Peribacillus sp. FSL E2-0218: one gene and its partner. The protein of the gene in region 1 binds, or shares a complex with, the protein of each later gene. Links are inferred from orthologs where the notes say so. Each region holds a gene or a part of one and is shown in the gene's direction. Other genes may lie near its edges.

The links.
Region 2: the proteins of MHI53_RS06115 (region 1) and gcvH are in contact, whole or in part, in a crystal structure (PDB 3A7A), measured with the Escherichia coli proteins. The link is inferred for Peribacillus sp. FSL E2-0218 from one-to-one orthologs.

Annotation. Positions count from the first base shown.
Region 1 is NZ_CP150304.1:1,276,715-1,280,582, forward strand. The notes cover bases 511-3,424. They hold MHI53_RS06115 (lipoate--protein ligase), read left to right. Parts: upstream 511-1,429; coding sequence 1,430-2,419; downstream 2,420-3,424. Other genes in these bases: MHI53_RS06110 (MBL fold metallo-hydrolase), read left to right, coding at 648-1,382; MHI53_RS06120 (fatty acid--CoA ligase family protein), read left to right, coding at 2,599-3,424. Also shown: MHI53_RS06100 (TetR/AcrR family transcriptional regulator), read left to right, coding at 1-207; protein YhfH, read right to left, coding at 350-478; more of MHI53_RS06120, read left to right, coding at 3,425-3,868. UniProt on the Escherichia coli protein: Catalyzes both the ATP-dependent activation of exogenously supplied lipoate to lipoyl-AMP and the transfer of the activated lipoyl onto the lipoyl domains of lipoate-dependent enzymes.
Region 2 is NZ_CP150304.1:4,752,840-4,755,966, reverse strand. Bases 1-2,827 are described here. They hold gcvH (glycine cleavage system protein GcvH), read left to right. Parts: upstream 1-1,135; coding sequence 1,136-1,519; downstream 1,520-2,827. Other genes in these bases: MHI53_RS23045 (O-acetylhomoserine aminocarboxypropyltransferase/cysteine synthase family protein), read left to right, coding at 2,669-2,827; MHI53_RS23050 (thioredoxin family protein), read left to right, coding at 1,981-2,289; MHI53_RS23055 (toprim domain-containing protein), read left to right, coding at 1,612-1,962; MHI53_RS23065 (arsenate reductase family protein), read left to right, coding at 684-1,040; MHI53_RS23070 (acyl-CoA dehydrogenase family protein), read left to right, coding at 1-556. Also shown: more of MHI53_RS23045, read left to right, coding at 2,828-3,127. UniProt on the Escherichia coli protein: The glycine cleavage system catalyzes the degradation of glycine. The H protein shuttles the methylamine group of glycine from the P protein to the T protein.

The DNA of each region.
Region 1 (3,868 bases):
ATCGTATCCTACATTAAGGAAAAACTAAAAATAGCGATCGACAAGAAATATATCCAGCCTTGCGATCCAGAGATAACAGCTTTCCTGATGCTGAAAATGTACCTCGCCCTTATCTTTGATTGGGAGAGGAATCATGATCCATTAGGGAAAGAAGAAATTGCTGAACTATTCAAGATATACTTATTCAAAGGTTTATCCGTTTTCTAACTACAGTGAACCAGATCATATAAAAAGAAGAGATGCCATTCGTTCAACGGCATCTCTTCTTTTTATATGGCGATGTGTTTCAAGCTGTGCGACTATGAGATCATCCTGCTCTTGGGGAAGCGGATGGTGCAACACTTACTGATTACTCTCCAGAAAGGCAATGGTCACAGTGCATTCCATAACATTCGTGCTGTTCATCGATTTTTTTTCCGCATTCCACACATTGTTTAGGAGGCAGGTTTTTGAAGAACTCGACGCTACTTTGAATCATGAACATCATCTCCTGAAATTTTTTATGTTTTTTTCTGTATCTGTATTGTATTATAACAGATTATAATTGTCAATTATGTTTTATAACATAAGTAAAAAAGGTGAAATAAAGGCGGGAATAGTTTATATTAATGGGGAAGTCATTGAGAGATAAAAAGGAGTGCCGATGCATGAAAATCACCGTAATTGGCTGCTGGGGCGGATATCCAGCTAAAAATGAGGCAAGCTCTGGCTATTTGCTTGAATATGAAGATTTTCGCATTTTGCTTGATTGTGGCAGCGGTGTACTATCACAGCTCCAAAATCATATGAAGCCCGAAGACCTCGGTGCAGTCGTTTTATCCCACTATCATCCGGATCATGTAGCGGATGTCGGTGTCCTGCAGCACGCTGCACTCATCCAGCAGATTTTGGGCAGCGAAAAAAGGGCCATTCCCATCTATGGCCATGATTTAGATGAAGCCGAATTTGGAAAGTTAACGTATAAAGATGTGACAAAGGGAATTGCTTATTCTGCCAATGAACCCTTGACCATTGGACCGTGCACCTTTACATTCATGAAAACGAAGCATCCAGTCCCTTGTTTTGCGATGAGGATAGAAGCTGAAAATCATTCGATCGTTTACACAGGTGACAGTTCTTATATGGATGAGCTGGCGGACTTCGCAAAGGATGCAAATGTTTTATTGTGTGAAAGCAATTTTTACAGTGATATGGATGGTTCAAAGGCGGGGCATATGACGGCTAGGGAAGCGGGCATGCTAGCAGATAGGGCAGACGTGCAGCTTTTGCTGTTAACTCATCTCCCCCATTACGGAGATATCAATCAATTGAAGAAAGAAGCATCAGAGGTATTCAAACGGGAAATAGCTGTGGCGAAAACCAATCTCGAATTCCAGCTATGATGGGAAAATTAATGATGTGCGAATGAAGCATACAAGGAGGAACAACTGTGCTTTTTATTGATAATAAGGGAATTACGGATCCGAGAATTAATCTTGCCATTGAAGAATATGCGCTTAAACATCTGAATATTGATGAAACCTATCTTCTATTCTACATTAATCGGCCTTCAATCATCATCGGGAGAAATCAAAATACGATTGAAGAAATCAATGCCGATTATGTAGATGGAAATGGCATTACTGTTGTTCGAAGGCTTTCCGGAGGCGGTGCGGTTTATCATGATTTGGGTAATCTCAATTTCAGTTTCATCACGAAGGATGATGGTGACAGCTTCCACAATTTCAAGAAATTCACCCAGCCTGTCGTGGAAACCCTTGAGAAACTGGGAATCCATGCTGAGCTAAGCGGCCGTAATGATATCCTGGCTGAAGGGAAGAAAATTTCGGGTAACGCGATGTTTTCGACGAAGGGCAGAATGTTCAGTCATGGAACCTTGTTGTTCCAATCGGAAATGGACCATATTGTATCCGCTTTAAAAGTGAAAAAAGATAAAATCGAGTCTAAAGGTATTAAATCGATAAGAAGCCGAGTCGCCAATATTGCTGAATTCCTCAAAGAACCGATGTCTATAGAGGAATTTCGTTCATTCCTTCTGCAAAATATATTCAAGGATAGCGGTGAGGTCACCGAGTATGTTCTAACGGAGGAAGATTGGGAGCAAATCCATAAGATTTCGGAAGAACGGTATCAAAGCTGGGAATGGAACTATGGAAAATCGCCGAAATTCAACTTGCAGAATTCGCATAGATTTCCTGTGGGGTCAGTTGATATCCGTCTGGAAGTGAACAGGGGGATCATTGAAAATTGTAAAATCTACGGTGATTTCTTTGGGGTCGGAGAGGTTGCGGATATAGAACGAAAACTTACGGGGATACGCTATGAAAGGGACGCCATCAGTGAGGTTTTGGATGAGGTAGATGTTCAACATTATTTTGGCAATGTAACGAAAGAGGAAATATTGGCTTTAATCTATTAAGCCTGAAAAGCCGTCCTGTCTTAATAGGACGGCTTTTGTGTCTGATAATGACAGTAATTGCTTGAATATGGATAAAATTGTTGCTGTAATCATTTTCTTTTAATATAATAAAAAGGTATTTAGTTTAATATAAAAATGAATGACTATTCATTCATGGTGTAAACTGGGGAGGGAGAACGATGAATTTATCCGAAAAGCTTCATCAAACGGCTTTAAGGCAGGCTGAAAAGCCAGCTTATTATTTTATGGACCAATCAACCTCGTATGGGGAATTGGACAGCGCCGTTACAAAGTTTGCCGATGAACTACATAAGCTTGGTGTTTCGAAAGGTGATAATGTTGCGCTGGTTTTAGGGAATTCTCCACATTTCATCATTTCATTGTATGGAGCCATACGAGCAGGAGCTACCGTAATACCCGTAAATCCAATTTACACACCTGATGAAATTGGATACATCCTGAACAGCGGCGATGTAAAGGTTGTCGTGGCATTGGATAAACTGATACCCTTATTTGAGAAAATGGACCCAATTCTTTCAAATGTAGATTACTATGTTATATGTGAGACTGAGCCCGATAAAGGGGATCGTGGTGAACTGAGCATTTATCAAAAAATGAAATCGTTTACAAAAATGGTTGGAGCGGGGGATGCGAGCTTCCAAGGCCCGGAATTGGATTCCGACGATACGGCCATCATCCTCTATACTTCCGGTACAACAGGAAAACCTAAAGGGGCGATGCTCTCACACACCAATATCTACTCCAATGCAAATGATGTAGGCGAATACTTGAAGATTTCCGAAAATGACCGTGTCATTACCACCTTGCCCATGTTCCATGTTTTCAGTTTGACGGTCGTCGTGAATGCACCATTGCTGCAAGGAGGTACGCTTTTAATTGTGCCGCAATTCAGTCCGAAGGAAATATTCAGGCAAGTCAAAAAATATGATGCAACCGTTTTTGCTGGCGTGCCTACCATGTATAATTTCCTGTTCCAATATCCGGAGGGGCACAAAGACGATTTAAGGTCATTGCGTATCTGTATTTCAGGCGGATCAGCCATGCCGATATCTCTGCTTGAATCATTCGAGCAAAAATTCAATGTTAGGGTTTCAGAGGGCTATGGCCTCTCCGAAGCTTCTCCTGTTACATGCTTCAATCCTCTTGATCGCCCTAGGAAAGCGGGATCGATAGGAACATCCATCCTCAGAGTGGAAAACAAGGTCGTCACGGAGCTGGGTGAAGAGGTGCCGCCAAATGGGGTCGGAGAATTGATTGTCAGGGGTCCTAATGTCATGAAGGGGTATTATAAGATGCCTGAAGAGTCGGCAGCTGTGTTGAAAGATGGCTGGTTATATACAGGTGATTTAGCCCGGATGGATGATGAAGGGTACTTTTTCATCGTAGATCGCAAAAAAGAACTGATCATTGTCGGTGGATATAACGTAT
Region 2 (3,127 bases), 3.5 Mb from region 1 along the record:
CAATCGCCTGCTTGTTCCGGGGACATTCCTGAAGAAGGCTCTTAAAGGGGAGTTGCCGCTTCTTCAAAAGGCTCAAGGATTGCAGGAAGAATTAATGATGATGATGCCGGAAGAGCCTGGCGACGAGCCTTTGGCACAAGAAAAAATGCTTGTTAGAAACGCCAAGAAAATCGGTATTTTGGCAGCTGGCCTCGCTGCGCAAAAGTTCGGCAAAAAACTTGATCAAGAGCAAGAAATCCTTTCCAACATTGCGGACATCGTATCGCTTGCGTATGCTGCGGAATCGGTCGTATTACGTACGGAAAAAGCGATTGCGGCTACTGGTTTGGAGAAGAACAAACAAAAGGTGCTTTACACTGAAATTTTCGTTCAAGAAGCATTCAATGAACTTGAACAGCATGCAAAGGAAACCTTGATTGCCGTAGAAACGGGTGATACTTTACGCATCATGCTTTCTTCGCTTCGCAAGTTGACAAGACATACCCCAATCAATGTCATTGCGAAAAAACGTGAAGCGTCCGTCAAGGTAATCGAAACGGAAAAATACGCGCTATAAGCAATGAAATGGTTCAATGAAGGGAATGTCCGCAATGGGCATTCCCTTTATTTCCTTTGTTCAAATCCGGTGCATTTCGTTGTATTGCTTGGTGAAAACGGGTATTCTATTGATAGGTGGTGAAACGATGGGCTTAATATTATACTGGTACCCAAAATGCGGCACATGCCGCAATGCGAAGAAGTGGCTGGATCATCATGAACTGCAATATGAAGCGATCCATATAGCGGAAAATCCGCCTTCCCGAACCGAAATCGAACAATTGTATAAAACGAGCGGGTTGGAGTTGAAGAAGTTTTTCAATACTAGCGGACAAAAATATCGCGAGCTGGGCTTGAAGGATAAGCTTAAGGAAGCTACCGAAGCCGAAATGCTTGATATATTGGCGACTGATGGGATGCTTCTGAAAAGGCCGATTGTTACGGATGGTACGAAAGTGACAGTAGGTTTCAAAGAAGAGCAATTCGAACAGGTATGGAACTAAAATTATACAAAAATTTGGTTAATTCCTTACTTAAATAATATTTCTACCTTATAATGTAATAGAAAAATAAGCTATACATATGGAGGGAATTAATAATGACAACAACACCAAAAGAACTTCGTTACACGAAAGAACATGAATGGGTCAAAACGGAAGATGGTACTGTGCGTATCGGGATAACGGCTTTTGCCCAATCAGAGCTAGGGGACATCGTTTTCGTCGAGCTTCCTGAAGTTGGAGACGAGCTTAAAGCCAACGAGCCATTCGGAAGCGTTGAATCGGTAAAGACCGTTTCTGAGCTGTATGCTCCGATCAGCGGCAAGGTTGTCGAAGTGAACGATGAGTTAAGTGACAACCCTGAATATGTGAATGAATCTCCTTTTGAAAAAGCATGGATGATCGTCGTTGAACCAACGAACAGCAGTGATGTTGAAGGACTTATGAGCGCGGAAGAATATGAAAGCTTGATCAACGGGTAAAACGAAGGAGAGGGGGCCCTTAAGAGGGTCTGCTCTCTTTTTCCTTTCGTGCTTGGCGGTTGTCCACATAATTCGTGAAATGGAGTGATGACATGGAATGCGGCGATTTCGATAAGGTGATCATTGTAGAGGGCAGTTCCGACAGAAAAAAGGTTGCCTCCGTTTTAAATGAAGATGTGGAAATAAGATGTACGAATGGAACCATTTCCATCACTAAACTGGATGAATTGGTGGAGGAATTGATGGACCGGGATGTGTATCTCCTTTTTGATGCAGATGAATCGGGAGAAAAACTGCGCAAGCAATTTCGAAGGGAAATGCCGGAGGCGAACCACCTGTACATTCATAAAATGTACAAAGAAGTGGAAAGCTCACCGGAACATCATATTGCAACTGTACTTCTGGCTGCCAACATGAATGTTAAAATGAAATTTTTAAGTTAAAGGGTGAACGACTTAGTGATGCAGGAATGGAATGAGGAAGAATGCCGGGTTGCTATTGAAAGCGGGGAAAACTTTTGCCTATATTTATACACGCCTTTATGTGGCACGTGTCAGGTGGCGTCGAAAATGCTGACGATATCTTTGCAATTATTCCCGGAAATGATGGCAGGCAAAATGAATATGAACTATGTCCAAGGGATGGCCGAAACATATGAAATCGAAAGTGTGCCCTGTTTATTGCTGTTCAAGGAAGGACAACTGTACAAAAAGATATATGCCTTTCAATCCGTTCCGTATCTGTATGGATTGCTTAAGGAAATCAGCTGAGAAACCCAAACGGAAACCGGATTGGGTTTTTGGCTTTATAGCAACTAGGTAGAGAGGCAGAATAAAAAAACAAAGAATATTCTAACAATTGATTGACTGGATAATGGTAAAATGCTATATTTTGAATGTGGAAAACTGTTGCATGTAAAGGTCAAAATTTAATAGTTCTTATCAAGAGTGGCGGAGGGACTGGCCCGACGAAGCCCGGCAACCGGTATACATATATACGGTGCTAATTCCAGCAGAGTGTTGACTCTGGAAGATGAGGTGTGTATGAAAGCCTCTTCTTGTGGAAGTGGTTTTTTTTGTTTAAGTGAAGAACCGTTCCCAAGGCCGCTTATATTTTCAATGAAATCCATATAGGAAGAGGAGAAGGCGTATGTCAGATAAAAAATTGCGTTTCGAAACATTGAGTGTTCATGGTGGCCTGCAAGCAGATGAGACTGGAGCACGTGCCGTTCCGATTTATCAAAGCAATGCATACTTGTTCAAAGATACCGATCATGCAGCCAATTTATTTGGTCTAAAGGAAACGGGATATATATATACACGTCTCCATAATCCAACTGTCAGCGTTTTTGAGGAGAGAATGGCATTATTGGAAGGCGGAATCGGCGGATTGGCCACTGCAAGCGGAATGGCTGCCATTTCACTGTCAATCCTCAATATTGCCGGTGCAGGGGATGAAATCGTTTCGGCCTCCACCTTGTATGGGGGAACATATAACCTTTTCGAAAACACCCTTCCTAAATACGGAATTAAGGTGAAATTCGTTTCTCCTGATGATCCTGAGAATTTTAAAAGGGCAATTACGCCAAGAACAAAGGCCATATTTGCA